One region of the Bacillus sp. M13(2017) genome, then DNA from elsewhere that is predicted to be linked to it. Evidence: riboswitches for the same ligand, from Rfam matches in the RefSeq annotation. Region 1 holds a riboswitch; each other region holds the start of a gene.
The links. Region 1 has a riboswitch for S-adenosylmethionine ahead of CGQ22_RS21320 (M20 family metallopeptidase). Riboswitches for the same ligand answer to the same signal wherever they lie in the genome.

Region 1 (10,252 bases):
TTCGTGAAATTTCTTTAGCTCATACAAATGGAGAAATTATTAATGTGAAAAAAGAATTTGAATTAGAAGATGACAACTTAGCACAATCAAAATTTGAATATGAAGTGGAAATTAAGACACCTAATAATCTGTTAAATATTTTAAAGGTTAGTGCTAGAACGGGTACAATAGAAATCGATAATGAAGATTGAAAAAATATCGACAAATAAAATATTACGTACTTGATTTTTGTTATCGATAGCGAAGAAAAAGACGGTTCCCTAATTTTACAAGGGAATCGTCTTTTTTTTGTTCTATGGATCTATGCATTTTTTATACTTTCCTATCCTGGTGCGGTTTTAGGGTTCTTGTCTGTTATTGGATTAACTGAAAAACTGTATAAAACCTTGTATACCCTTAGTGTGGTTTTTTCCGAAATACTGGCGGTACCCCGTCGCTATCAATCTAAGCTCATACAACGTCAATTATATTAGGGGCTGTTTCAGTTCTCGTTTTATCTTTTTACAATGATGAATATGAAATAATGACTTCCACTTATAAGAATGTGAAGAAGTGTTGATGCCAGTTGGAACTGTGGTAAAGGTTGAGGGTGGAATCTAAGGGAATATCAGAGATGTGCATGAAAGGTTATTAATCCATCTTCTATAAAATCGTGGGATTATATATGCACTTATTATCCTGGAGATTTTAAAATAAAACCTATCTAATTATAGAAGTGATTTGAACGTAAGGAAATTGTAAGAAATGGATAAGAAAAAAGAAATTTTTATTGTGTAGGATACAAATATAGAGAAGCGTAAAAGAGGGAGGGTAAATAGGATACATTTATACGAAAAACAAACTAGTAATAAGAGCATTCTATTGGTGGCAATTACTGAAAGAACAGAATACTCACTACAGTTCCTACAGGAAAGGGAAGAATCAATGGATATGGTCTAGGAATCTATGAAATTATATTTCCTAACGGTGTCCCGATATGGGAACATACAGATGTTATTCTAGGATTTGATACTTTTGCTGGAGGGGCATATGTTGACGGCAATTTGAACAGTATGGGTAGAGCCGAGAATACTGGGCTTTTTAAAAGTATTTTACTTGTTGAATATAGACAGTAGGGATAAAGCCAGAATAGTAGTTTATGTGATGTTTGTAATTGAACAAATAAAAGATGAAATCGATCATTTATCTAAGGAGGAATTTTTCTTATGGAAAATAAATTATCTGGAGTGTTAGCCGCTACCTTAGCTCTAACGATGAGTCTACCAACAGGAGCGATAGCGTCTTCTAGCAGTAAGACTCCGGTTGTATCTAGCCAAGAAGTTGCTAGCAAAGATTTGGAGAAGATTGCTGCAGAGAACGCTGCACTGCTCACGAAGTCCTATGAGACGACTAGTGTACAGTATGCGCTGATTGATAATGGTAAACTTATTTTGTCGGGTCAGACAGGTAAGAACGACATAGAAGGGAAAGAGCCACTAACTAAAGATACTCTATATGGAATTGGTTCAACCAGTAAAGTATATACAGCTGCGGCTGTTATGAAACTGGTAGACGAAGGAAAAGTTGATTTGGATGCTCCTGTTGCCCGCTATATTCCTGATTTCAAAATGAAAGATAAACGATATAAGCGTATTACACCGCGTATGCTGTTGAATCACTCCTCGGGTTTGCAAGGTTCGACGTTCAATAATGCATTTTTATTTAAAGATAATGATGCTTATGCCCATGATATATTATTGCAACAATTGTCCAACCAAAACTTGAAGGCAGACCCTGGTGCGTTCTCAGTATACTGTAATGACGGTTTTACACTGGCTGAGATCTTGGTAGAAAGAGTCAGCGGTATGAGTTTTACTGAATTTCTACATCAAAAGTTTACAGAGCCATTAAAACTGAATCATACGATAACATCGCAAGACAAATGGGAAGACGAAAAGCGGGCTGGACTGTATTCTCCGACATACCAGGGACAGCTACCAAGTGAAATGGTGAATCTAATTGGTACGGGAGGAATCTCTTCTACTGCAGAAGATGTGGTGCGATTCTCACAAATATTTATGGGACAGGGGAAAGAAATTCTCTCTAATAAAGCAGTCAAGGCGATGGAACAAGAAGAATATAAAAAAGGAATGTGGTCGGAAGATAGCGGAAATGTGTTCAACTATGGACTTGGCTGGGATAGTGTGAAACTATACCCATTCAGTGAATATGGGATAAAAGCGTTGACTAAGGGTGGGGATACGATACTGCAACATGCTACATTGGTCGTGCTTCCAGAACAGAAGATGGCAGCAGCTGTATTGTCCTCCGGCGGCGGCAGCATGACAAATCAACTGTTGGCAAATAAATTACTGCTAGCTAGGCTTAAAGAGAAAGGGACAATTAAGGATATAAAGCCAGATAAATCCTTCGGCAAGCCTGACAAGGCTAAAGTGCCTCAAGACGTGGTAAAAAAAGCAGGATTTTATGGAAATAGCTATAGCCATTTCAAAATAGAAATTACGAAGAAGGGAGAACTGTTTTTACCAACTAAACCGGAAGAAAAATATGTATATACGGCGGATGGGAGCTTTATAAATGAGAAGGGTACTTCCAAGCTTAACTTCGTCACAGAGAAGAATGGAAAAGTTTATTTGAGAGAGAGCACATATGAATTATCACCGGGATTGGGGCAAAATGTGCTGACTCACTATTTAGCCCAGAAATTAGAAAACAATGTGTTACCGAAGAAAACAGCTGCTGCATGGGCGAAGCGCGAGGGTGGCAAGTTCTATCTCGTTAACGAAAAATTTAATTCTATGAACTATCTAGGACAACTAATGCCTCTTAACACACAAATTACGATCAAGGATGGATATTGGGACGGCAAAAAAATTACAGGTCCGAATACGGCGACGCATCAAATTCAAATTCCTGTGATGAATGGGCGGGATACAAAGGAAGCCCATTTCTATACAGAGGATGGTACTGAATATATGGAGATGTCCAGCTTTTTATACGTCAGTGAATCTAACGTAAAACCCCTTGATACAGGTCAATTATCGAAAGTTACATTGCAAAAAAATGGGCATGCGAAATGGTTTACGGTCCCGCAAGAGGCAGCAGGGAAAACGATGAATGTGGAGTTGTCATCAGGAAGTTCATTCGCGGTGTATGATGAGAATGGAGTATGCGTCAATTTTACCGTCGTTAGTGATAATAACAAAGTGAAACTACCAGAGAACGGAACCGTTGTATTTGCTGGCGCACCGAACTCCGAATTTACAGTCGCATTGAACTAGCTACAACTCGGGATAGACTTCAATAAAACAGTGCGACATGGAAAAGATATTTTATTTGTATCTTAAGTATTACCTTAAATGATATTACACTTAAATTCTTACCTTAATAGCAATGGGATAGCACCACATGCCTATCAGCCTAAGAAAATAAATTAACCCCATGTCCATCAAGCTAGTAAAAAAAAATACCCCAAAAATAGTAAAATTGACATCCCCAGAGTAAAAATGTTAAAAATTATTGTTTAGGGGCAGCGTAAAACATTAGTTTGATAGCGATATGGCGCTACTCATAAAAAAGAAATAGGAGAGAATATCCTATTTCTTTTTATTAATATAATAAAATGTAATGAATAGATCCAAAGTAATGATAATAATTAGAAGTAACAAGTGTATAAGTGCATCAGTTTTTCCGTTTAGTAAAGACTTTACAAAGAAATCCCATTCTGTTTCATAGGGAGGTTCTACCCAATTTCGTTGCAGACCTAATACCATTCCATTTATAAAATAGACAATACTTAATAGAATCCTTCCAACAAATAAGGCAGCTGTTTTTATATTCCAATCCTTTATCTTGATGACATAAAGGATTGGAAATAGTATCAGTATCCAAAAAACAAGAATAAAGACTGTATTTCCCATTCTCTCCTCCTAACAAAATGATTGTATTTTTAATCTTGGTAAATTCTTAGGTTGGAGGTATGTTTCATTGTTACTGGTTAAAAACAAGGACCGTAATTCCGGTTCTTTTTCTATTCCGCAAAATAAAGGTTTGCTTTATCTCTCAGTTTCAAAAAACTCAATCCATTCTCCATCAGGACCAGCGAAGAATATGTAACGTGTTCCATCTGGTAATGTTTCGATTTCTTCTCCTAGTAAAAAGGTTACTTTATGTTTCTGTATTCTTTCGATTTCATTCTCTAATGAATCTACTTTAAAGCAAATGTGATGTACTTTTCCTTCTGCCGGAAGAGAAGAGTTATAACCTTCAATGAGTTCTAGTATCGTTTCCTTTGATTCTTCCACACCTAAAAAAGCGAGTTTTAAGTCTGGATTCGGGTGTCCCATACGTTTAATGAGCTGTAAGCCAACTACTTCTTCATAAAATGAAATAGATGTTTCTAAGTTTGCGACCATAAGTCCGACGTGTTCAATTCTTCTAACTGACATGTAGATTCCTTCTTTCTGAAAATTATATACAATATATTATTGAAAATTAAGAAAATAAGCAAGATAAAAACCTTACAAATTTTAGCGTGTTATATGGTATAGTGAGAAAGTATGTTTGGGGAGAAGGAAGGAGATTATACGATGAATACACCTACTCAAACTCCTTCATTATCGGAAACGATGAAAGAGTGGCATTATGCATTAGCGTATGAAATTAAGCATTGGAAAACGATAGGTGGTAGTAAAATTTCTATCATGAACGGTCGTTTTTTATATACAGATTATGAAAGTACAGTATATGTATTTCAGCTTATTTCGGAAGTAAGTTTACCGGAAGGTTCACCAATTCGAATTGAGTTCGATGGTGAGGAAGCGACAGGAGAAGTATTATCTGTACATGGATTAGAAATAGAATTGAAATTAAATGATTATATACAAGGTGAAATACGAGAAGCTGTTTTATACAGTGAACCGTGGCAATTGTTAGAGCAACTGCAAGAGCGATTGAAAGAAGCGCGTAAAGATAAGTTAAAACGTAATCGTATAAAGCGTCTTGTTGACGGGACGAGTAGTCCGAAGCATATTGAGAAGATGAAAAATCCGAAAAATGAATTGGCGTATCGTTCATTTTACAATCCGACGACGTACGTGTGGGGACCGCCTGGAACAGGGAAGTCTTACAATTTATCACGTATTATTTCGGCACATTATCAAAAAGGAAAATCGGTACTTGTATTAGCTCATAGTAATGCGGCAGTAGACGTATTAATGAGTGAAGTCACGAAGCAAATTGAGAAGAAAAAGAAATGGACACCTGGCGAAATTGTTCGTTACGGTTATAGCCAACATGAACATATACGAAATCATGAAACGTTACTTGCGTCGAAGTTAGTTGAAACGACGAACGGATCTTGGGGAGAAGAAAGACTCTATTTAGAGGAAACACGACAAGATCTTCGAGAAAAGATTTTATCATATAAAGCGACTTCTGCTGATAAGAAGCGTATACAAGAGATTGAAAGTGATCTTCGAAAGCAAAAAGCAAAAATTAAAGAAGTAGAAAAAGAATACATTGAAAATGCGAAAGTAATCGGCGCGACTTTATCGAAATGTGCCATTGATTCACTGATTTATGAGCGTACATTTGATTTAGTTGTCGTAGATGAAGTGAGTATGGCATATGTTCCGCAAATCGCATTAGCTGCTTCACTTGGAAAACGTATCGTCGTTTGTGGCGACTTTTTACAATTACCTCCAATTGCGATGGCGAACCATGAACTTGTTCGCAAATGGCTCGGGGAAGATATGTTTTACCATGCTGGGATTGTTGAGTCTGTTAATAAATCAGAAGCACATCCGAACCTATTTATGTTGCAGGAACAAAGACGTATGCATGCGGATATATCGAAGTTTACGAATTCGTTTATTTATAAAAATAGAGTATACGATCATCCGTCTGTTTCAGAGCGTAAAGAACTTGCGCAATTGCAGCCGTTCGCAAATGAGGCGAGTGTTTTATTCGATACGAGCCAAATGGGAGCCTTTTCGTTAAAAGACGCTGCATCTGGTTCACGTTTTAACATTATGTCTGGTTTAGTAGCAATGCAAATGATGTTAATCGGATTGTTAGATGGTGTTCAATCGATTGGTGTTGTGACACCTTACAGGGCGCAGTCACGCTTTTTATCGACGTGTATTAGAGAAATGTTGCAGAGAACGAAATATCAAAACATACCAGTATTAGCGGCAACAGTTCATAAGTTCCAAGGTTCTGAAAGAGATATGATGATCTTTGATACGGTTGACAGTTATCCGCAAGAACGACCTGGCGTATTATTCTTTGATCACAAAAACCATCGCCTCGTCAATGTAGCAGTGACAAGGGCGAGAGGGAAGTTCATTCAATTATCAGATTGCCATTATATGCGTAAAAACCTTTCGAGAAAACAAGCATTATCACAATTAACAGCTCATATAGAACGTCACGGAGATGTGTATGATCGCACGACATCAAGACAATTGTGGGAACGGAAAATTTCGAAACGTTTACGCTGGTTTATGGAAATGAATCTTGAGGAAACGAAAGGGTTATTAAAAGATATTTTAGCCGCAAAACGAAAAATTATTATTTCACTTCCAAGTACAAAACAAGTGGATAAGCGAGTATGGCAAGCGTTAATGCGTACAAATGCGCAAATAACAGTTTATAGTGATGGACCAGTTCCACTGAAAAATGTAAAGTTACAAAGACAAAATAAAGCATTCCCATTCTTAGTAATTGATGATGAAATCTTCTGGGCAGGTGCACCGCTTACATCTCAAATGATGTTTGAAGGTAGTACGGAATTTCCGTACGTATGTGCAAGACTGCAAGCACCAGAAACAATTGGTGTATTAAAAGGATTTTTAGATATTCGGTAAATTCGGATAGGAATTCCTTGACTTTTAATCGGAATGAACTTAGAATGAATGTAATTTAATATAATTTTATGAAAATTCTTATCACGAGAGGTTGAGGGACTGGCCCTATGACACCTCGGCAGCGGATTCATTATGAATACTGTGCCAATTCCAGCAAGGTAACTTGAAAGATAAGAAAGAAGCTCATTTTGACTGTATATGCAGAAGCCTCTTTCTATCTTTTAGAAAGAGGCTTTTTTATGTGAAAATATAAGGGGGAAGAAAAATGGGAGCTACTGGAGTAACGTCACAAAGAAAAACAATCGAAGAGAGTATTGAAAGAAATAAGGAAAAGTACATAGAAACAAGTCATGATATTCATGCGAATCCGGAGATAGGTAACCAAGAGTTTTACGCATCAAGAACGTTAAGTTTATTGCTAGGGAGCGCAGGGTTTCAGTTGCAGCACAATATAGCTGGACATGAAACAGGTTTTATTGCGCGAAAAAGCTCAGGAAAACAAGGACCAGTTATCGCATTTTTAGCTGAGTATGATGCTTTACCAGGACTTGGTCATGCGTGTGGTCACAATTTAATTGGCACAATTAGCGTTGCGGCAGCAATCGCATTATCAGAAACGCTTGAAGAAATTGGGGGAGAAGTTGTCGTGTTTGGAACACCAGCTGAAGAAGGAGGACCAAACGGTAGTGCAAAAGCGAGTTATGTAAAGGCTGGTTTATTTAAAGATATTGATGCGGCACTTATGATTCATCCGAGCGGAAAAACAGCGACAACGAGTCCATCACTAGCAGTCGATCCACTTGATTTTCATTTTTACGGAAAAACAGCTCACGCCGCAGCTTCACCAGAAGAAGGAATTAACGCATTAGATGCGGTCATTCAGCTGTATAACAGCATTAACGCACTTCGCCAACAACTTCCGTCAGATGTGAAAATTCATGGCGTTATTACTGAGGGCGGAAAAGCACCTAACATTATTCCTGACTACGCTGCAGCAAGATTCTTCATCCGCGCAGCAACGAGAAAAAGATGTGCGGAAATAACAGAGAAAGTAAGAAATATCGCAGAGGGAGCAGCATTAGCAACAGGTACGAAAGTGAAAATTCATCAATTCCAAAATGAAATCGATGAACTACTCGTAACAAAAACATTTAATGAAGTCGTAGCCGAAGAGCTAGAATTACAAGGTGAAGACGTAAATCGGAAAGAAAGATTTGGCATCGGCTCAACAGACGCAGGAAACGTAAGTCAAGTCGTACCGACCATTCATCCGTACATTAAAATTGGTCCAGACGATTTAATTGCACATACGAATGAATTTAGAGAAGCAGCACGTTCAGAACTTGGAGACAAAGCGTTAATTACATCAGCAAAAGCACTAGCAAATACGGCGTATCGATTAATTACGGAAGAAGGATTGTTAGATAAGGTGAAGGAGGAGTTTAAAGAGGTGCAGAGGAATCAAGGGTAAGGCGCTTTTTCGAATATAAATCTAATTCATATGCAGAAATAATAGAAAAGAACATTGAAAAATCAATGTTCTTTTCTATTTATGAATCATTTATTTCTTTAGTGATATCTTGAATCTGGTCTAGTCTAGTTTAATAGTAACGGTGATCTGTGAGTTCGAATTGCATTAAAGGATAATAACTAGAGAATGTGTTGTAATTAAAATTTATATTTCTATATTAATTTGTAAAATAAATTCAATTTATGTTATTATATTTCCCTTGGACTGACAGTTTATAGAATGTATAGTGAATATTTGAAAAGTTAAAATAGGGGATGTATTACGTTGAAATGGTTATCTTGGGACAGAAATTTAAAAACTAGATTGATTGGCGAAACTATGTTCAATACATTGTTTTGGATGTATTTTCCGTTTATGGCAATATACTATAGCGATGCTTTTGGTAAAGCAATTGGCGGAATTTTAATGGCAATTATACCTCTTGTAGGCATAATAGGTAATTTGTTAGGTGGATATTTAGCTGATCGATTAGGGCGTCGACCTGTCATGCTATTAGGCACAATCATACAAGTAGCAATGTTTGCAGTTTTTGCTTTATCTCATTCACATTGGATTAATTATTTAGCCTATATCGGTATTGGAATTAGCGGGGCAATATACAGTCCAGCAAGTTCTGCAATGATAGCTGATATAGTGCCAGAAAAGGATAGAAGGGTGGTCTTTGCCACTTTTGTTACAGCAAATAATATTGGTGCTGTATTTGGACCAGTGTTAGGTTCATTTTTCTTCTTTCATTATCGAAGTGAATTGTTATGGACTTGTACAATTGTTACATTTATTTATTTTATAGCAATCTATTTCATAATTAGAGAAACGCTTCCCGAAGCTTCTAAAAATGATGGAGATAACAATCCAATATCAAAAATCTTTAAAGAACAATGGAATAATTATATGAAAATTTTTAGTGATAAAATTTTCTCTCTTTACATATTTGCGGGAGTTTTGATTATGATAGCTTTCATGCAGCTAGATCTTTATCTTGCATTATATGTAAAGGAATTTGTACCAACTCAATCTCTTTTCTCATGGAGTACTGGTTCATTCTCTTTGAGTAATACTGAAATTTTCGGATGGATGATGGGGTTAAATGGCATTTTGTTTGTTTTATGTTCTTTACCAGTTGCAAAATATTTTGAGAATTGGAGCGACCGAAACGTTTTAATTGTCTCTAATATATTATTTGGAATGGGTATGTTTTTAATAGGGTTAACAACGAATATATGGCTACTATTTGGCTTTATGGCAATATTAACTATTGGGGAATTGATTCGTTCGCCAGTTGTACATAGTTTCGTCAGTAAATATGCACCTGAAAATTCTAGAGGACAGTATATGGCAGCATCTAATTTACAATTTACCATTGGGCGTTTTATTGCACCAATAATGATTGTATTTTCTACATGGCTATCTCCAATTGTTGTGTTCGGAATTATATTACTTTGTACCCTTGTTAGTGCAGTTTTCTATGTGAAAGTATTTCGTATGATTTCAAATACAAACATACATAATTCTACAAAATAGCCCTGTTATGCAGGGCATTTTGTAATTTGATAACTTAAAAGTTCTGTTAAGGGAAAGAAGAGAAGAATATATTAATCAAAAAAAATTGATTAATTAGTTGCATAAAGAGCTAAACTACATATATACTATAAACATCAAAAAAATTTGATGAAGGGAGAGGGGACTAAAATGGCACAAGATTTTCAGCTCTATGAGAAAAAATTTAAAGCATTAGCGGATCAAAAGCGTTTAGAGATTATGTATGAACTTTGCCAGCGAGGCCAGACTTGTGTATGTGATTTAGCAGAGATTTTTGAAATGACGCAATCTAAGTTGTCCTATCATTTAAAGA
Region 2 (10,252 bases), on a different contig from region 1:
ACGAGCTGCGAAAATATTAATATAAGGCTTCGCATTTTCATTCTTTGGATCTTCTAAGAAAATAGGATCCTTCGCTGGATCTAATCCAGCTTGACCAGCAACACCGTTATTAATAACTGATGCCGCTACATCTTTTAACACACGAGGTGTTTGCTGTGCGATAACCGGTGTAATTTTTAATTTCTTCGGATTTTCAGCAATACCACTTGGATCTCCAAATAGACCAAAGTCTTTTTTAAGCTTTAATAATCCAGCTGCATCAAGAAGTTTTAATGCCCGTGCTTGGTTCGTTGGATCGTTTGGAATTGCAATTTCTGAACCATCTGGGATTTCATTTGCTTTCTTATATTTTTCAGAGTATAAACCCATTGGCGCAATTTGCGTTGTACCAACAGCTGTAATATCTAACTTATGCTCTTTTTTAAATTGCTCTAAGAAAGCAATATGCTGGAATGAGTTTAGTTCAATATCTCCATCAGCTAGCGCCTTATTTGGCGTTGTGTAATCAGAGAACTCAACCAGTTTAATTTTAATTCCTTCTTTTTCAGCTTTCCTCTTCAAAATTTCCCAAGCGTCTCCATCCGTTCCAGTTACACCAACGCGAACTACTTTTTCTTTAGCTCCTGCCCCTATGTCTCCACTTGAACAGCCACTTAACGCTGAAACTCCTACAATCGCTGATAATGCAAATGCTAAAATTTTCTTCATTTTCTTTTACCCTCTTCCTTTTTATGATCTGCGTAAAAAGACTTTCGCAAAGTAGTTTCCTAAATTTTGAGCTACCTGTACAAGAATGATAAGTAAAACGACCGTTACGAACATAACTGATGTATCAAAACGTTGATAACCATATGTCATCGCTAAATCACCAAGACCGCCACCACCGACAAGCCCAGCAACTGCAGAAAATTCAATTAAACCAACTGTCATAAATGTAACCCCTAAGATCAATGGCGCTAACGCTTCTGGCACAAGAATTTCAAAAACAATTCTAATTGGCGAAGCCCCCATTGCTTGAGCTGCTTCAATGACTCCCTTTGGAACAGAAACAAGATTTGTTTCAACTATTCTAGCAATGCCGATTGATGCAACTAACGTCATTGGGAAGATTGCTGCTGCTGTTCCAATCGTCGTTCCGATAACACTTCTTGTTAGTGGGCTTAAAGCTACTAAAAAGATAATGAATGGAACCGGACGAATTGTATTAATAATGATATTAAGAATAGAAAAGACCCATTTATTTTCTAAAAAGTTTCCTTTTCTCGTTACATATAATAGTAAACCTAGGGGTATACCAAGAATTGTAGCGAATATAAGGGTTACAATTACCATTAAGAGGGTATCCCCCGTCGCATCTAGTATGCGCGGCCAAAATATACTCCAATCAACTCGCATGAGCTTCTACCTCCTTCAGCTGCACTTGCAGTCTTAGATGTTGTAATGCTTTTTGAATTTCCCTCTGCTCACCTTGCAACTCTACAAGAAGATTTCCAAATAGCACATTTTGAAGTTCAATAATATTTCCGTACAGTACATTTACATCGACGTTATAGTTTTTTGCGATATATGATAGTACCGGCTGTCCTGTCTCCTCACCAGTAAATGTTAGACGATAAATTTGACCACCATTTTGAATTTTCGCTAGAACACTTTCCGGTAAATGATCATTAATGACAGAACGTACAAAGTTTTGAGTCGTCTTTGTTTTTGGTTGCGTGAAAACATCAAACAGTTTTCCTTCTTCAATAACTTTTCCTTTCTCCATTACAGCTACACGGTGACAAATTTCTTTCACAACATGCATTTCATGTGTAATAAGAAGAATTGTTAAATTGTATTCTCTATTTACTTTCTTTAATAAGTTTAGAATTTCTGTCGTTGTTTCTGGATCTAAGGCTGATGTTGCCTCATCACATATAAGAATATCTGGCGATGTCGCAAGTGCTCTAGCAATGCCCACACGCTGCTTTTGTCCACCTGATAGCTGCTCTGGGTAATAGTTTGCTTTATCTTCTAACCCTACAAACTTCAGCAGTTCATTTACTCTTTCTTTTATCTCATTCTTTGGTACTTTCGCTAACTTTAATGGATAAGCAATATTTCCAAATACTGTTCTTGAATTAAATAAATTAAAACTTTGAAAAATCATTCCAATTCTTTGTCTCAGTTTACGTAATTCTTTCGTCGATAATGATGTAATATCTTTATCATCTATTGAAATCGTTCCTGCCGTCGGTCTCTCTAACATATTTACTAAGCGTAATAACGTACTCTTTCCAGCGCCACTAAAACCAATAATGCCAAAAATTTCGCCTTTCTCAACTGATAATGTTACATCCTCCACCGCATGAACAGATTGCCCAGCTGATTCATACACTTTACTTACATTGTTAAAAGAAATCATTTTTTCCCCTCCTATATGCTGTAAAAACTTGAAGCAGAGCTTTCGAGGTAAAATAAAAAGTGCCCTCCTTCTTATCAACCATAAAGATAAGAAGGAGAGCACTTATATGTACTCGTTCACATCTTCTCATCTTCCAAGCCTTTATATGGCTTGCTGGAGTTAGCACGGTATTAAAAAAACCCGTTGCTGAGGTATCGTAGGGCCAGTCCCTCCACCTCTCTGGATAAGAATGTATCGATTTAATTGTCGTTTAATTAATTCTCATTATAGAACTCAGAATAATAAGAGTCAATACATTTTTTAGAAAAATATTAATTATTCCTTTATTAAAATTTTCAGATGAAAATTCATGAGAAAATAGTAACTTTCAAGGTTATTTAAAATTCTTTTTCCTCATATTTTTAAACAGGAGAATCCTCTCTACGAATTGAATAAATTTATTTGAATATGAAACTCGGAGGAAGATAAATATATGAAAACAGCTCTTTTACTCGTCGATATTCAAAACGATTATTTTCCAAATGGAAAGATGGAATTGCGTAATCCAGTAGAAGCAAGCGAATATGCTAATCAGTTATTACAACACTTTAGAACAAACAACGAACCTATTTTTCATATCCAACACGTAGCTATAAAAGATGACGCTACTTTTTTCCTACCTAATACAGAAGGTGTACATATTCACGAAAGCGTACGTCCACTTAGAGAAGAAACAGTTATAGTCAAACATTATCCAAATAGCTTCCGAGAAACTAATCTTCTAGAGCAATTAAAACGTTTAGATATTGAACATGTCGTTGTATGCGGGATGATGACTCATATGTGTATTGATGCTACAGTAAGGGCTGCATTCGATTTTGACTTTCAATGTACCGTTATACATGATGCTTGTGCTACAAAAGACCTTTCTTTTAAGAACGCTACTATACCAGCTGTTTATATTCACAATACAATTTTAGCTAGTTTAAATGGTGTATATGCAAATGTAATAAGCACGAAAGAATTTTTAGCTACATAAAAAAAACACTCCTTTCAGTGAGCAAAACCGAAAGGAGTGTTCCTTGTCGAACCATAGATTTTCTTTCAAATTGTATTATACAGGAAATTCTCAAAATGAATACTAAAAAAAATGACTAATAAGTCAACTTTTCTCATCATTTTATTTCTGTTCACATGTTTATCCCGCTATTAATAGGTTTTAGCTCATTCCTTTCGAACGATAGTAATATATAGGATTTCAATTTTAAAAGGAGCTCTTCACATTCTGTGAAGAGCTCCTCTACTATTTCTTATAAAGTTTCAGAAGTAGTTTTTGCTTGCATGTGAAGTGCTAAGTAATCAGGTCCACCAGCTTTAGAGTCTGTACCAGACATGTTAAAGCCACCGAATGGTTGGTATCCTACGATTGCACCAGTACATCCACGGTTGAAGTATAAGTTACCTACGTGGAAGTCTTCACGTGCTTTTTCAATATGGTCACGGTTGTTAGAGATAACTGCTCCTGTTAAACCGTATTCTGTATTGTTTGCAATTGCAAGTGCATGATCGAAGTCTTTCGCTTTACAGAATGCTACTACTGGTCCGAAGATTTCTTCTTTCATTAAGCGAGCATCTTCTGCAACGTCAGCAACGATTGTTGGTTGGATGAACCAGCCTTTAGAATCGTCTCCTTCGCCACCTGCTAAGATTCTACCTTCTTCTTTACCAATTGCAACATAGCTCATTACTTTATCGAATGCAGCTTGGTCATTAACAGGACCCATGTTTGTACCTAATACTGCTGGGTTAGCAACTGTTAATTCTTTTGTTAATTCAACAGCACGATTTAATACGTGATCGTATACATCTTCATGGATTACTGCACGAGAACATGCAGAACATTTTTGTCCTGAGAATCCGAATGCTGATGCAACGATAGACTTAGCTGCTAATTCAAGATCTGCTTCTTTATCAACAACGATTGTATCTTTACCGCCCATTTCAGCGATAACGCGTTTTAACCAAATTTGTCCTGGGTTTACTTTCGCTGCACGCTCATAGATACGGATACCTACATCACGAGATCCCGTGAAGCTTACGAAACGTGTACGAGGATGATCTACTAAGTAGTCACCAACTTCAGAACCGTTACCTGGAACGAAGTTTACTACGCCAGCTGGTAATCCAGCTTCTTCCAATACTTCCATAAATTTCGCTGCTACTACAGGAGTTGTACTAGCTGGTTTTAGTAATACTGTGTTACCAGAAACTAAAGCAGCTGTTGTCATACCTGCCATAATTGCGAATGGGAAGTTCCAAGGAGAAATGATAACACCTACTCCTAATGGAATGTAAGAGAAACGATTATATTCAATTGGACGGCTTTCTACTGGAATACCGTCTTTTAATTTTAACATTTGACGACCATAATATTCCATAAAGTCGATTGCTTCTGCTGTATCAGCATCTGCCTCATTCCATGGCTTACCTGCTTCTTTTACAAGAATAGCAGAGAATTCATGTTTTCTGCGACGAACGATTGCTGCAGCACGGAATAAAATGTCTGCACGCATTTCTGGCTTTGATTTTCTCCAAGTTTGGAATGTTTCATCCGCTACTTGCATTGCTTTTTCAGCTAACTCACGGCTTGCTTTTGAAACACGACCAACAAGTTCCTCTTTATTTGCAGGGTTTACAGAAACAATTTTGTCTTCTGTAGTGATTTTTTCTCCCCCAATAATTAATGGATAGTCTTGTCCAAGATAAGATTCTACTTTCTTTAAACCTTCTTCAAACGCTAATTTGTTAGCCTCCACTGAAAAATCTGTAAATGGCTCATGTTTGTATGCTACTACCATTCTTTTTAGCCTCCCCTTAGAAAAACGTTTACATTTTACAACATTATTCTACACGATAATTTAGATTTATTCAAATATTCCTAGACTTATATTTTAAAAATTAATAAATTTTTAAAATATAATAAAAAAAGAGATCCATACATGGGTATGAATCTACAAAATATGAGTATATTCCAAAACATTTTTTCCAATCAATAATATGGTAACTAATAAAAATAAAGTCCTCACATATCCAACACCTTTTTGAACCGCAAACTTCGATCCAAAATAAGCACCTAAGATCATTGATAATCCCATGATAATACCGTATTCAAAATGAATTATGTCTAAAAATAAAAAAGTAATTAAAGATACAATATTACTAACAAAATTCAAAAGTTTTCCAGATGCTGCTGCTTGAATAAAATCCAAGCCAATTAATAAAAATGCAAAAATTAAAAACGACCCTGTCCCTGGTCCAAAAAATCCATCATAAAATCCTATCATTAAAATAACAAAGAAAAATATTAATGTTTTTCTTTGCGTCATCTTCTTATAGGTAGACACACTTCCCCAATTCTTTTTTGCAATAATATAAATAGCAATAAATACCAACATTACAAGTACTAATGGGCGTAAAATATCCGATGGAATAAATTTTACTACTAAAGCGCCTGCCACAGCTCCAACAATAGTTAACGGGATTAACTTTCCTACAATTTTAAAATCAACTTTTCCTGATCGAATGAAATACATCGCACTCGTAAATGTCCCCATTGTTGCCGCTAATTTATTCGTTGCAATTGCCGAAGCTGGCGATAGGCCAACAAACATAAGTGCAGGAAGCGAAATTAACCCTCCTCCTCCAACAACGGAATCAATAAAAGCTGCTAAAAAACCGAATGCAATTAATAAAATAATGACTTGAAAACTTAATTCGTCCATGAGCTTTACCCCTTCCCCCTATTTTTTACAACATTTTAAATTATAACAAAATTACATAAGAAAAAAAGCTGTTCCATAGAGGAACAGCCTTCATATTTAATCTAAAATTTTCACAAGTGGTTCATCTTTTTTTGCTTCACGTATAATAATAGCTTCTGGGCGTTCTACAGATTTAATCGTTACTTGTACTTTCATATAATTCGGGAAGTATTCCATAACAAGCCCTGCCACATATTGTGTAAAACCAACTATTTCAGCTTTTCCATTAAACTGGACAGGAATATCAAGCTTCATTTCTCTTAATTCATCATCTCTATACATACCAGTACCAATAACAGCTGTATAGTCTCCTTGGAAATAATCGCTTAGTTTTGCCTTAAAGTTGGATACTCTTGCAAGATCTTCACGTTTATTATCTGTTTTCGCTTGCTCTGATGGGAACAAATAATATTTTTCATTAATTTGTTTCCAATCTTCAACCGTTTCACTACCTTTTTCGACATTTGCATAAGAAACAAAATTACCTGGCACGAGCGAAGACTTTGGAGCTTGGCGATAAATCGCAAATGTTATCGGAATATTTTTTGTTTCAGGTTCTTTTTGATGTATGACTTTCAAAATTTCTTGCGCCATTTTTTTCCCTTCAGCTAACATCTTTTCATCTGGGATTGCAGCTTCACGTGGGTAACCATGCTCTTCGTTAAAATATTGAACAGAATTCATCGCTAATCCAACTACCATACCAACACGTTCCTCGTCGTTATCGCCTTTTTTCACATAATAATCATGCTCTAAAATATTTGAAATATATATTGGATTTTTTTTATTTTTCACTTCTAGTGATTCGGATCCTGTTCCTAAGGCAGGATTTAATCCTATATTAGGAAATTTAACTGCATCTTTTTTTAATTTTTCCTCTAGTTCCTTTTGTTCAGCATCTGTACGTTTTCTTTTAACAAGCATCTGTATAGTTTGAGTATCTAGAGCTTTTCCGCCTTTTAAAAAATTATCTTTCGTACTAAATGATTCTTTTGCAATTCGCATTAATCCTGTTTCAAATTCATCTATATCAAGGCGACTATTTAACCCTTGCACCACTAAACCACGTGCCTTTCCACCATCAAATGGAATAGTCGTCTTATAATATTCATCCGAAATAGCGTATTTTGGAACAACTGATTGTTCTTTTGCTTTCCCCGATTTCCCAGCCACTTTTTCATCTTTGTCGGCACCTGCACTACACCCACTTACAAGTAGGCCAAGGCTTAATACCGCTAATGCTATTTTTTTCATGGTAAGTTTGCACCTCTTACTTATTTAGCTCTTGTAAGAACCTCTCTTCATTCCAAACCTCAACATTATGTTTCTCCGCTTGTGCTAATTTCGAACCAGCTGCTTCACCTGCAACAACCAAATCCGTACTCTTACTAACACTTCCTGTTACTTTTCCACCTAATGCCTCAATCTTCTTCTTCGCTTCACTTCGTCCCATAACTTCTAGCTTACCTGTTAAAACAACCGTTTTTCCTGCGAAGTAAGATTCAACATTTTGTAAATCTGCAATTTTTATACCTTTGTATGTCATATTCACGCCATACTCTTTAAACTGCTGTAATAACTCTAATACATCTTCATTATCAAAATATGTCACAACAGATTGAGCCATTTTTTCGCCAATTTCATTAATTGCTTTTAGTTCTTCTTCCGTTGCTTTTACAAGCTCATCCATCGTTTCAAAGTGCTCTGCAAATGTACGTGCTGCTTTCGCTCCAACGTGGCGAATTCCAAGACCAAATAATAATCGCTCTAACGAGTTTTCTTTAGAATTTTCAATTGCTTGTATTAAGTTTGTTGCTGATTTTTCACCAAAACGTTCTAACTGTAATAATTGCTCTTTCGTCAATGCATATAAATCAGCAAATGTACGAATGTAATCAGCATCAAAGAGTTGTGTAATGACACGTTCTCCAAGTCCATCAATATTCATTGCATTTCTTGAAACGAAATGGATTAACCCTTCTCGAATTTGAGCAGGACAAGTTGGATTTATACAACGAAGTGCTACTTCTTCTTCTAAACGAACAAGTTCACTCTCACATGCTGGACAATGAGTTGGCATGCGGTATTCTTCTTCCTCACCAGTACGCTTATCAAAAATAACGTTCACAACTTCAGGAATAATATCTCCAGCCTTCTTCACAACAACGTAGTCACCAATTCGAATGTCTTTTTCGCGAATTAAATCTTCGTTATGTAAAGAAGCACGACGAACAATCGTACCAGCAACTCTCACTGGCTCTAGTTCTGCAGTCGGTGTTACAACCCCTGTTCGGCCAACACTTAATTCAATGCCTGTTAATCTCGTTACAACTTCTTCAGCCGGAAATTTATAAGCAATCGCCCACCTTGGACTCTTCGCTGTAGTTCCTAGACTTTCTTGAAGAGCAACATCATCTACTTTTATAACGATTCCATCAATCTCATAATCAAGATGCGGACGTTTTTCTTGCCATTCTTCTACATAAGCTATAACTTCTTCAATTGTTTCACATGTACGGCGATTTGGATTTGTCTTAAATCCAAGTTCACCTAAGAAATCCAGCGATTCACTATGTGATGAAATTGTTTTTTCTTCTACATTCGCAAGACCATACACAAACATAGATAAGTTACGCTTCGCTGCAATTTTCGGATCAAGTTGACGTATTGAACCTGCTGCTGCATTACGCGGATTCGCAAATACATCTTCTCCATTTTGCTCTTTTTCTTCATTTAGTTTAACGAATGAACGCTTCGGCATATAAGCTTCGCCTCGTGCTTCTAACGTTACTTCTTCATTTAAACGAAGTGGGATAGCTTTAATCGTTTTTAAATTTTGAGTAATATCTTCACCCGTTACACCATCACCACGTGTCGCCCCTTGAATGAAGCGTCCTTTTTCATAATGAAGCGAAACGGCAAGCCCGTCAATTTTTAATTCACATATATATCTTACATTTGCACCATCAATTCCTTGACGTACTCTTCTGTCGAAATCACGTAAATCTCCTTCGTTAAATGCATTTCCTAAACTTAACATTGGTGACTTATGTGTTACTTTTTCAAATATATCAAGAACAGTTCCCCCAACGCGAACGGAGGGAGAATCTTCACTCATAAACTCTGGGTTCTCTGCTTCTAATTTTATAAGCTCCTGCATATTACGGTCATATTCCGCATCAGAAACAGAAGGATTGTCTAATACGTGATATTGATAGTTAAATGTATTTAACAAATCACGTAATTCTTCTATACGTTTTTTTGCTATCTCTTTTGACATATCCTCATTCCTTTCTATTGTTTCGTCACAGGTGCAAATTTTGCTAACAAACGTTTAACACCAATCGGGCTTGGGAACGCAATATCTAATTCTTTTGCATCACCTTCACCTTTTACACTTACAACTGTACCGATTCCCCATTTTTGGTGGGAAGCTTTATCGCCTACTGCCCAGCCAATTTGCTCACCGCCTGTCGTCTTAGCTGCAGGACGCGCGAAAGCTGAACGAGAGCGTGTTGTGGTTGTCGTTGTCATTTTACTGCTACTTGCTGTTCTGCCTTTTGCACCAAACGAATTTTCACGCTTCGGCGCTGTTTCATTTAATGATTCCACTAGTTCTGTCGGGATTTCTGTAATGAAGCGAGACGCAGCGTTCATACTTGTTCTACCAAATAAAGTACGCATTTGCGCATTAGATAAATATAGCTCTTCTTCTGCACGAGTAATACCTACATAAGCAAGACGACGTTCTTCTTGCATTTCATCCTCTTCCATAAGAGAACGAGTATGAGGGAATATCCCTTCCTCTAAACCAACAATAAAGACAACCGGGAACTCTAATCCTTTCGCTGAGTGCATCGTCATTAAGATAACTTCTTCACCAGCAGTTGGGTCTTCATCTACACGATCAATATCAGCAACAAGTGCTAAATCTGTTAAGAATGCAACAAGGCTCTTATCTTCGCTTTGAGATTCAAATGTTTGCGTAACAGATAAGAACTCGTCTAAGTTTTCTAAACGACCTTCCGCTTCTAAAGAACGTTCATTT
Region 3 (10,252 bases), on a different contig from region 1:
TTTTAGTGTACTATCTTTTTATAGTGTTGTAGGTGGATGGATTTTACTTTATTTATATTATAGTGTGACAGGAAGTTTCTGGAATGGAGTAGCTGATTATGGACAATTGTTCGGTGAAACGATTTCCAATCCATTAAGTGCGATTGGAGCGCAATTTATCTTTATGCTTTGTACGATTTTTGTTGTAAGTAAAGGTGTAGAGAAAGGTATAGAAAAGGCAAGTAAGTACATGATGCCGCTATTATTTATTTTATTTATTGCGATTATTGTTCGTGCGTTAACACTCGATGGTGCTTTTGCTGGAGTAGAGTTCTTCTTAAAGCCAGATTTTTCAAAGCTTACAGCAGATACGATTTTATATGCGATGGGACAATCTTTCTTCTCGCTAACAGTAGGTGCCTCAGTAATGGTAACGTATAGTTCGTATTTAAAGAAAGAGGAACATTTAGCGAAATCAGCAACATCTATTGTAAGTTTAACTGTTTTTGTTACAGTACTTGCAGGATTAGCGATTTTCCCGGCGATTTTCGCATTAGGAGTTAAACCGACTGAAGGACCAGGATTACTGTTTATCGTCCTTCCAGCAGTATTTGCAAAAATACCATTTGGTCAATTTTTCTTTATTATGTTTTTAATTTTATTCTTCTTTGCGACTTTAACATCAGCAATTTCAATGCTTGAAATAGTAGTAGCATCTGTTGCGAAAGGTAATGAGAAGAAGCGTCCATCAGCATCATTATTAATTGGTATTCTTATTTTTGCAGTCGGTATTCCATCAGCGTTATCATTTGGGATTATGAGTGACGTGAAAATATTTGGGAAAACATTCTTTGATTTAGTCGACTTTTCAGTAAGTAACGTATTGCTACCGTTAGGGGTACTAGCTATTTCATTATTTGTACCAAATAAAATGAGTAAAGAATTGTTGATGAAAGAATTAGAAGTGACGGAAACGAAAGGGGAAACGTTATTTAACATTTGGTTCTTCTTACTTCGTTATGTTATTCCGATAACTGTAATAATTGTATTTTTAAATGCGATAGGTGTATTTAAAATGTTTGCATAAAAAAAGGCGGGGAGCTCCCGTCTTTTTTATGTTGTTGAATGTAATAGATGATTATATGCTTTATAGGCTGTGGTGACTGCGAGGAATGAACCGATTAAAAATAAAACTGAGCCGCCAAATGTAAATATCCGGCTGATATATGTCGCTCTAGCTTCTTCTATTTTTTGTTGTAATTGCGTATTCATATGGATCACCTCGTAAACTAGAGGCATTTAGTTATAGTCTATGTAGAATGCCTATATTGTGTGAAGTATAAATAAAAAAACCTCGGTAGGCACCGAGGTTTTTTATAATCCGATATAAGGAGATGGGTCAACTGCGTTTGTCTTGCCGACATTCCATTCTCCAAGATGGAGTTCGAAGTGTAAATGTTGTCCGTATGATTGGCCCGTATTCCCCATAAATCCAAGCTGATCGCCTTGTTTTACAGTTTGTCCATTCGATACAGAACGGCTATTCATATGAGCATATACTGTCGTATATGTTTTTCCGTTTATACGGTGAGATAAATACACTACGTTTCCGTAACTAGATGATAATTCTGAGCGAATAACAACGCCATCTGCAGCAGCGATAATTGGAACCGTTCCCGAAGCAGCGATGTCAATTCCTTTATGGTTATCTAAAGAACGTACACCAAATCCGGAAGTTTTTGATCCGGCTGCTGGTTTGATAAAGCCACCGATATTTGTATCATGTGGTGTTGGGGCTGCTTGAGCTTTTTGAGCAGATTTAGTAGCTTGTTGCTTGCGAGCCTCTTCTGCCTGGCGAGCTTCTTCCGCTTTACGAGCTTCTTCGGCACGTTTTTCTTCTTCAATTGCTCTTTGAACAGCTTGACGTTGATTTTCTAAAATGCCTTTGGATTCTTCTAATCCTTCAATCTCTGAATCTACTTTTGCTACTTTCGTATGTAGATCGTTAATAAGGGTTTGTTGCTGTTGTTGGTTATTTTGTAATTCTTGCTGTTTTTGTTCTAGTTTTTGTTCAGATTCTTTCAGTTGTTGTTCTTTTTTCTCAACAGCTTCTTTTTCTGTTGTTACAGCATTTTGATCAGATGTTTGTTTTTTTACAATATCTGTATCGTTGTTTAATATTAAACTTACGGAGTACATATTATCAACAAGATCAGCAATGTTTGTAGAGTTTGTTAATACTTCTGTAATGATATTTGTACGCGGTTTTTCTTGCATAGATTGTAATCGTTGTTTAATAACTTCCTGACGTGTATCTATGTTTGTTTGTAATTGTTCTATATGTTTCTTTTTATCAGTAATTACTTGTTGCGTTTTGCTAATTTCCTTTTTTGTATCGTTTAATTCAGCCTCATTTTTATTAATAGAAGTAGTTAATTCATCGATTTTCTTCTGTAATTCTTGAATTTCTTTTTCTATTTGTTCTTTCTCGACTGATTTATTTTGTAAGTCACTTTGTTTGCCTTCTAATTCAGATTGAATATTAGATAATTTATCTTGATTCGTTTCAGCGTATACGGGTGAAAGTAACGGGGAAGCAAAAATCGTTCCTGCTGCTAAAACACTAAACGCTGCAAATTTCTTTTTCATTGTTGTCTGACTCCTTTCCCTATGAATGTTATATATCATAAGAAGAAGGGTGTCTATCGTTGTAATCATAATGTAAAGAAAAATTTATAAAATTGCTAAGTTTTGTCGGAATTTATCATTTTTCAACTGTAATTGTCATAGTGCTTACATTTTATTCATATGTGTAACAAAGGTATATTTTGGGATTTATCTGTAAAATAAAGGAGGAAAGTAATCGTTTTTATGAGATGAGATATTGCTTGGAAAGCTAATAAAACACTAGTGAGGAATCGTTCTCATGTTAGGTTTTCTGACATGGGTCTGCTTTTTGTCAAGAAAATTATTTGTGTTCGGGCAAAGTTATTTTGTTGTCAGATTTAAATTTTTGATTTATGATTTTTAACAGGGACAAAATGTAGTGAATTGTCGAATAATATGTAATACTCTTAATTTCAAGTTTTATAGAGATAGAATGAGAGATAGAGTGACACATCGAAGAGGGGGTTACAACAAATATGAAAAGAATAGGACTTGCATGGCAAATATTAATAGGACTTGCACTTGGTATTGCGGTTGGGGCGATTTTCTTTGATAATCCAGCTGTTGTGAAGTACTTACAACCAATTGGTGATATTTTCATCCGATTAATTAAAATGATCGTTGTACCGATTGTTGTAGCAAGCATTGTTGTTGGGGTTGCTGGTGTTGGCGATGTTAAAAAACTAGGTCGACTAGGCGGAAAAACAATTATTTACTTTGAAATTATTACAACAATTGCAATTATTGTTGGTCTATTAATAGCGAATATTTTCCAACCAGGAAAAGGCGTAAATATGGAGCAGTTAACAAAGACAGATATTTCGAAATATACACATACGACAGAGCAAGTACAAAGTCATTCATTTGCAGATACATTTGTAAATATTGTTCCAACGAACATTATGAAGTCATTAGCTGACGGAGATATGCTTGCTATTATCTTCTTCTCTGTACTATTTGGTTTAGGTGTAGCGGCAATTGGTGAAAGAGGAAGACCAGTTCTTCAATTTTTCCAAGGTGTAGCTGACGCAATGTTTTACGTAACAAACCAAGTTATGAAATTTGCACCATTTGGTGTGTTTGCACTAATTGGTGTTACAGTTTCTACATTTGGTCTTGCTTCATTAATTCCATTAGGGAAATTACTAATTGTCGTATATGGAGCAATGATTTTCTTCGTAGTAGTTGTCTTAGGACTTACAGCGAAAATATTTGGAATTAATATTTTCCAATTCTTTAAGATTTTAAAAGACGAGCTGATTTTAGCGTATTCTACAGCAAGCTCAGAAACAGTTTTACCAAAAATCATGGAGAAAATGGAGAAATTCGGTTGTCCGAAAGCAATTACATCTTTCGTTATTCCGACAGGTTATTCATTTAACTTAGATGGATCAACTTTATATCAAGCAATTGCGGCTATTTTCTTAGCGCAAATGTACGGTATTGATTTATCTATTACACAACAAATTACATTATTGCTTGTATTAATGGTTACATCAAAAGGTATCGCAGGTGTACCGGGCGTATCATTCGTTGTATTATTAGCGACACTTGGTACAGTAGGTATTCCACCTGAAGGCTTAGCGTTCATTGCTGGTATTGACCGTATTTTAGATATGGCTCGTACAGCAGTTAACGTTGTAGGAAACTCTTTAGCAGCTGTAGTTATGTCTAAGTGGGAAGGTCAATATGACGCTGAAAAAGGACAAGCTTATTTAAAAGAGATTTCTGAAAAGGGTCAAGCGGCTTAATTATAATATGAACAAGCTCTCACATAATATGTGGGAGCTTTTCTGTATATAGAAGAGGAGCAGACATAATGAAACGTAAATATGGTGACGGTTCTTCGTGGAAGAGGCTAATAGAGAAGGGTTATACGGTTAAGCAAGTGGAAGAGGGGATGCTCGGAATACTGGATATAAAAAAGGTGAGGAAGCCTAGTTGTAAAGAATATGATGGTGAAGAACTTTGTATTGCAGCGGATCAGTATATGTGGATTCAATATTTCATAGACGGGAAAAACTTTGCGATTACCGCTATGTTAGATGATCAGAAAAAATTAGTGCAATATTATATCGATGTGGCGAAAGAATATAAAATAGACGATCGTGGTTTACCTTATTTTGATGATTTATATTTAGATGTAGTATTATTATCTAGCGGTAAGGTGTATGTATTAGATGAAGAGGAGCTAGAGGATGCTTATAAAAGTGGCGATGTCACGAAGGAAGAGTATGAGTTAGCTTGGTACACTACGAAATGGATATTAGCTGCAATAAAAAATAGTGAATTTTATTGGATTTCAATATTAGAAGAAGAAATCGAAAAGTTAAAATGATTGTTGTATTCACATTTTTGTATAATTACCAAAAAAATCTATACAAAAAACAATTGACTTTTGTTTTGTAAGCGAGTAAAGTTAGGAAAGAAATTATTATTAAAAAATAAATATGAAACCTTCTTATAAAGAGAGGCGGAGGGACTGGCCCTACGATGCCTCGGCAGCGGACTCGATTTCAGAGTGCTGTGCCAAATCCAGCAAGCGTGTGCTTGAAAGATGAGAAGAGCGTTTCTTATAGATGTATAAGACCTCTTCTCATTGGAAGAGGTCTTTTGTTATTCATTAGAAAAAGGTTGAAACTAGGGAGAGATGGTACTTTGAAAGAAACGAGAGGAAATGGTTTAGCTTTATTACCACTTGGGATATTTTTGGCGCTATTTATTGGTTCTGGAATTATTACAGGTGATTTCTATAAATTGCCGATACTTGTAGCGATTTCAATTGCTGTAGGAGTCGCTTTAGTGATGAATCGTAAAGAAAGTTTTAATGTGAAAGTCGAGCGGTTCGCTAAAGGTGCAGGAAATCCGGATATTATGATTATGGTATTAATTTTTGTGCTTGCAGGTGCATTTTCTGAAACTGCTAAAGGAATGGGCGGAGTAGACTCAACTGTTAATTTAGCGTTAACTATTTTACCGCCAGGATTTATCATAGCTGGAATCTTTGTTATTGCTGCGTTTATTTCATTAGCGATGGGAACTTCAATGGGAACAATTGCAGCATTAGCACCGATTGCTGTAGGTATTAGTGGTCAAACTGATATCTCAATTGCGCTTGCGATGGCTACTGTTGTTGGCGGAGCGATGTTTGGTGATAATTTATCATTTATTTCAGATACAACAATCGCAGCTGTTCGTTCACAAGGAACAGAAATGAAAGATAAGTTTAAAACGAACTTTTTAATTGTATTACCAGCAGCTATTATCACAATTGTATTATTAGTAATAGTTACTTCAGGAAGTGATACGCAGGTTAAAGCGCATAGCTTTGATTGGATAAAGATTTTACCGTATGCAGGAGTACTTATTACAGCGCTACTTGGCTGGAATGTACTTATTGTATTAACTGGTGGAACTGTACTATCTGGTGTTATCGGTCTTATAGATGGAAGTTACACGTTAGAAAGTTTCTTTAAAAGTGTAACGACTGGAATGGGCGGTATGATGGAGTTAGTATTACTTGCTATATTAATTGGCGGTATGGTTGAATTAATCCAATATAATGGTGGTATTCAATATTTAATGAATGTATTAACACGTAATATTCGTTCGAAAAAAGGAGCGGAATTTGGTATTGCTGGTTTAGTGAGTATGACAAATATGTGTACAGCGAATAATACGATTTCAATTATCTTTACAGGCCCGCTTGCAAAAAATATTGCAGATCAATATGAAATAGACCCTCGTAAATCAGCGAGTGTATTAGATCTTTTCTCATGTTGTGTGCAAGGATTAATTCCGTACGGTGCCCAAATGTTAACGGCAGCAGGATTTGCAGCGTTATCTCCGGTTGAATTGTTACCATATGCATTTTATCCAATCTTAGTTGGAGTATGTGGGATTGTTTCTATTTTAATTGGGTTTCCAAGGTTTTCGAAAGTAGCTGAGAAAAAAAAGTATCATAAAACAGCTTAATTTAATATGAATGTTAGTAATTAAAAAAACGTGCAGAGAATAGACTCTGCACGTTTTTTTGCGTAAAGGGCTGAATATGACTCGGTCTTAAGTCTGAGTTAAAAACGGTTCTTAAGCTCGTTATGGAAAGATGAAAAAATAGTTAAGATAAGAGTATCAAATCGAAGGGAGGCAAGCACAAGATGAAACAATTTCTAGCGTTTATCGCAGCCGGTATTTTGGCTTTAATTGCTCTTGGTAGTCTTGCTGGTATTGTAGGGTTCGCAATCGGAGCAGGAGTTGTATATTGGAGCTATAAATCATTTGTGCGAGCTAAATCATTTTTTGGAAAGTTAGCTTGGGGTATTGTTGGTTTAATCGGTTTATCCATTGCACTTTCTCATTCGCCAGCATTAATCGGTATCGCTGCTTTAGTGGTTTTATATTACGGATACCGTGAGTGGAAAAAAGAAAAAGATGTAGTTGTTGAATCTGCTCCAGAAAGTTCTAAACCATATAGCAACTTTGAAGATGAGTGGAACAAATTAATGAAAAATTAAAACAATAAATCAAATTATAAATAAAGTAGAAGAGAGGAAGATTTATAATGAAACAATCTTTATTCGGACGTGTACGCGATGCAATTTTAGCTGATTTTCATAACGTGTTAGATGAGAAGGAAAGAAAAAATCCAATTGCGATGTTAAACCAATATTTACGTGATAGTGAGCGCGAAATAACAAAAATTGAGAAGTTAATTGAGCGTCATAAAACATTAAAATCTAACTTTGCTCGTGAGCTTGAGCAAGCGCGTTATTTCGTTAATAAAAGATCAAAGCAAGCTATCATTGCTCAAGAAGCAGGCGAATTACAATTGCATGAACGTGCTTTAGAAGAGGTAGCTTATTATGAAGGGCAAGTAACTCGATTAGAAGAAATGTATGCAGGTGTTGTAGAGCAAATTGATGAGTTAGAGCGTCGTCTTTCTGAAATGAAAAATAAGTTAAAAGAAATGCACGCAAAGCGTATGGAACTAATGGCACGTGAAAATATGGCACATGCAAATCGTCGTATGAATACTGCGATGCATAAAATGGATGAAAATAATCCGTTCTTACGATTTGAAGAAATTGAAGATCACATTCGTGACTTAGAAACTCGTATGAATGAAGAGCATGAGCGTGACACATTTGATATGAAAATTGCAAAACTTGAGCGTGAAATGAAAGAAAAGAATGATATATCGTTAACGAAAGAGTTAACAAAATAATAGTAGTATATTATAAAACAGGCTTATGATATAGTGATAGGAGAAAAGGTGTTGGAAAGCAATGCCTTTTCTTCTATGTATATGTGACAAGAAGGGGGGAGCTGAAATGAAGAAACATTTTTCAAAGACACAATTAATGGGAATGCTCCTCATCATATTTGGATTCGGTCTTTTTCTTGATATGATACTTGGACATTTTGAACCAGGTGGTCTCATTTTTGCATTTATTATGCTTATGTTTGGAAGGCATTATCGTAAAAAGAATCGTTATGTACGGGGAAATGTATTTTTATTTGTTGGTGGTATCGTATTTTTATTTTTCTTATTTTCATCAGCAGCATTTGTTCTTGTCGTATTTGCTTGTTTAGCTTTAATTGGTTATCAATTGATTCAACAAGGACATCAGCAAAAAGCAATGAAGGTTGAAATTAAAGAAAAAGGGATTATAGACGAAGAGAAGCAAATATATCGTACAGAACCATATTTGAAAAATATGTTTGTAGGCAATGTAAGAATGATGGATCATATTTATGAACTTGAGGATATTAATGTTCAATATGGTGCTTGTGATGTGGAAATAGATTTAACAACTGCTATGATTCCAGAAGGGGAAACGGTAATTGTTATTCGGGGTGTCGTTGGTAATATTCGTTTATATGTGCCGTATGATATTGAATTGTCTCTAAATCATTCTGTTATTGTCGGACGTGTGCTCTTGCCAGGTCATGAGGAGACAGGGTTTAACCGCAATGTTACATTTAGAACAGAGCAGTATAAAGAGGCTCCTCGTCGTATAAAAATTATTTCTTCGCTTGTCGTAGGCGATACGGAAGTGAGGAAAGTATAATGAAGAAACAAAAAAATATTTCGTGGATGTATATTCGTTATTCTATGTTGTCCTCAGTTAGTATCGCACTCATTTGTACAATTGTATATGTATGGAAAAGCGAGCAACAAGTATATGATTTATTATGGAAGGAATCCATCGCTTCTGTTCCAATTGGCTTGTTTATTATGACTACAAGTTTACTTATCGGAGGAATTGTAGGATATGCAATCGGTTACTATATAGAGCAGCGTATACAAGGATTAAATACGTTTCTATTTGAAGTAGAGCGAGGGAATTTTCCGAGTGATGTTTCGTTTACTGCAGATGATGAATTTCATGAAGTGGAACGAAAAGTAATCGTTCTGGCTCGCCGATTAGAGGAGCAAGCTGGACTCTTTCAAAAAGTAACGAATGAACGAGCTCATTGGAATGAAGAGATGAGACAAGAAGCAATTTCTCAAGAAAGGCATCGATTGGCGAGGGAGCTGCATGATTCTGTCAGTCAGCAGCTTTTTGCAATGTCGATGATGATGTCGGCTATTAATGAACAAGTAGCTGAATTTCCAGAAACGACGAAAAAGCAGTTGCAACTCGTTGAAAATATGGTCGTAAATGCACAATCAGAAATGAGAGCATTACTTCTTCATTTACGCCCAGTACAGTTAGAAGGTAAAAAACTAACAGAGGGTATAGAAGAATTATTAACAGAACTGTCTAGAAAGCAACATATGAAAATTGAATGGTTAATTGAACCGATTCAATTAAAAAAAGGTGTAGAAGATCACTTATTCCGTATTGTGCAAGAGGCGCTGTCTAATACTTTACGGCATGCGAAGGCAAAGAAAACGGAAGTGCGCCTTCGAAAAATTGATCAATATGCGATTTTAAAAATCATTGATGACGGCGTTGGTTTTAAAGTAGGGGTTAATAAGGCTGGTTCATATGGTCTAAGATCGATGCAAGAGCGTGTTCATGAAATTGGTGGTACATTAAAAGTGCTTAGTTTTCCAAATAAAGGTACACAGATAGAAGTGAAAGTACCCATTATGATTGAGAGAGGGGGAGAATCATGATAAAAGTATTACTAGTGGATGATCATGAAATGGTTCGAATGGGTGTATCTGCATATTTATCAACGCAGCCAGATATTGAAGTAGTTGGAGAAGCTGAAAATGGAAGAAAAGGTTCAGAGTTAGCTTTGCAATTAAGACCGGATATTATTTTGATGGACCTTGTCATGGACGAGATGGATGGTGTCGAAGCAACACGTGCTATTATTCAAGAATGGCCAGAAGCAAAAATTGTAGTTGTAACAAGTTTTTTAGATGACGAAAAATTGTATCCTGTTATTGAGGCTGGGGCGACCAGTTACTTGTTAAAAACATCAAGAGCAAGTGATATTGCAGATGCTGTACGAGCTACTTATGATGGAGAAACAGTATTAGAGCCGAAAGTTACCGGGAAAATGATGTCCCGTATGCGTCAAAAGAAAGAGCAACCTTTGCATGAGGAGTTAACAGAAAGAGAGTCAGAAATTTTGTTATTAATTGCAG

Region 2: it holds a riboswitch for S-adenosylmethionine, as region 1 does, so the genes downstream of both, CGQ22_RS19530 (methionine ABC transporter ATP-binding protein) here and CGQ22_RS21320 (M20 family metallopeptidase) in region 1, are expected to answer to the same signal.
Region 3: it holds a riboswitch for S-adenosylmethionine, as region 1 does, so the genes downstream of both, CGQ22_RS17570 (Na+/H+ antiporter NhaC family protein) here and CGQ22_RS21320 (M20 family metallopeptidase) in region 1, are expected to answer to the same signal.

What each region holds. Positions count from the first base shown of each region.
Region 1 covers NZ_KZ268509.1:157,464-167,715, forward strand. Annotated here, with positions in the region: gene CGQ22_RS21285 (PepSY domain-containing protein) at 1-191, shown strand, start outside; gene CGQ22_RS21300 (serine hydrolase domain-containing protein) at 1,206-3,281, shown strand; gene CGQ22_RS21305 (hypothetical protein) at 3,597-3,920, opposite strand; gene CGQ22_RS21310 (VOC family protein) at 4,056-4,448, opposite strand; gene CGQ22_RS21315 (AAA domain-containing protein) at 4,560-6,869, shown strand; SAM riboswitch class I at 6,945-7,046, shown strand; gene CGQ22_RS21320 (M20 family metallopeptidase) at 7,135-8,340, shown strand; gene CGQ22_RS21325 (MDR family MFS transporter) at 8,665-9,921, shown strand; gene arsR (arsenical resistance operon transcriptional regulator ArsR) at 10,090-10,252, shown strand, end outside.
Region 2 covers NZ_KZ268508.1:17,960-28,211, reverse strand. Annotated here, with positions in the region: gene CGQ22_RS19540 (MetQ/NlpA family ABC transporter substrate-binding protein) at 1-708, opposite strand, end outside; gene CGQ22_RS19535 (methionine ABC transporter permease) at 730-1,395, opposite strand; gene CGQ22_RS19530 (methionine ABC transporter ATP-binding protein) at 1,385-2,404, opposite strand; SAM riboswitch class I at 2,528-2,634, opposite strand; gene CGQ22_RS19525 (cysteine hydrolase family protein) at 2,877-3,422, shown strand; gene pruA (L-glutamate gamma-semialdehyde dehydrogenase) at 3,694-5,241, opposite strand; gene CGQ22_RS19515 (TSUP family transporter) at 5,395-6,165, opposite strand; gene CGQ22_RS19510 (CamS family sex pheromone protein) at 6,262-7,458, opposite strand; gene ligA (NAD-dependent DNA ligase LigA) at 7,475-9,484, opposite strand; gene pcrA (DNA helicase PcrA) at 9,499-10,252, opposite strand, start outside.
Region 3 covers NZ_KZ268506.1:154,810-165,061, forward strand. Annotated here, with positions in the region: gene CGQ22_RS17550 (sodium-dependent transporter) at 1-1,066, shown strand, start outside; gene CGQ22_RS32035 (hypothetical protein) at 1,093-1,251, opposite strand; gene CGQ22_RS17555 (murein hydrolase activator EnvC family protein) at 1,354-2,628, opposite strand; gene gltP (glutamate/aspartate:proton symporter GltP) at 3,123-4,397, shown strand; gene CGQ22_RS17565 (ribonuclease FAU-1 family protein) at 4,466-4,984, shown strand; SAM riboswitch class I at 5,105-5,210, shown strand; gene CGQ22_RS17570 (Na+/H+ antiporter NhaC family protein) at 5,305-6,621, shown strand; gene CGQ22_RS17575 (lmo0954 family membrane protein) at 6,804-7,160, shown strand; gene CGQ22_RS17580 (PspA/IM30 family protein) at 7,208-7,870, shown strand; gene liaF (cell wall-active antibiotics response protein LiaF) at 7,977-8,717, shown strand; gene CGQ22_RS17590 (sensor histidine kinase) at 8,717-9,772, shown strand; gene CGQ22_RS17595 (response regulator) at 9,769-10,252, shown strand, end outside.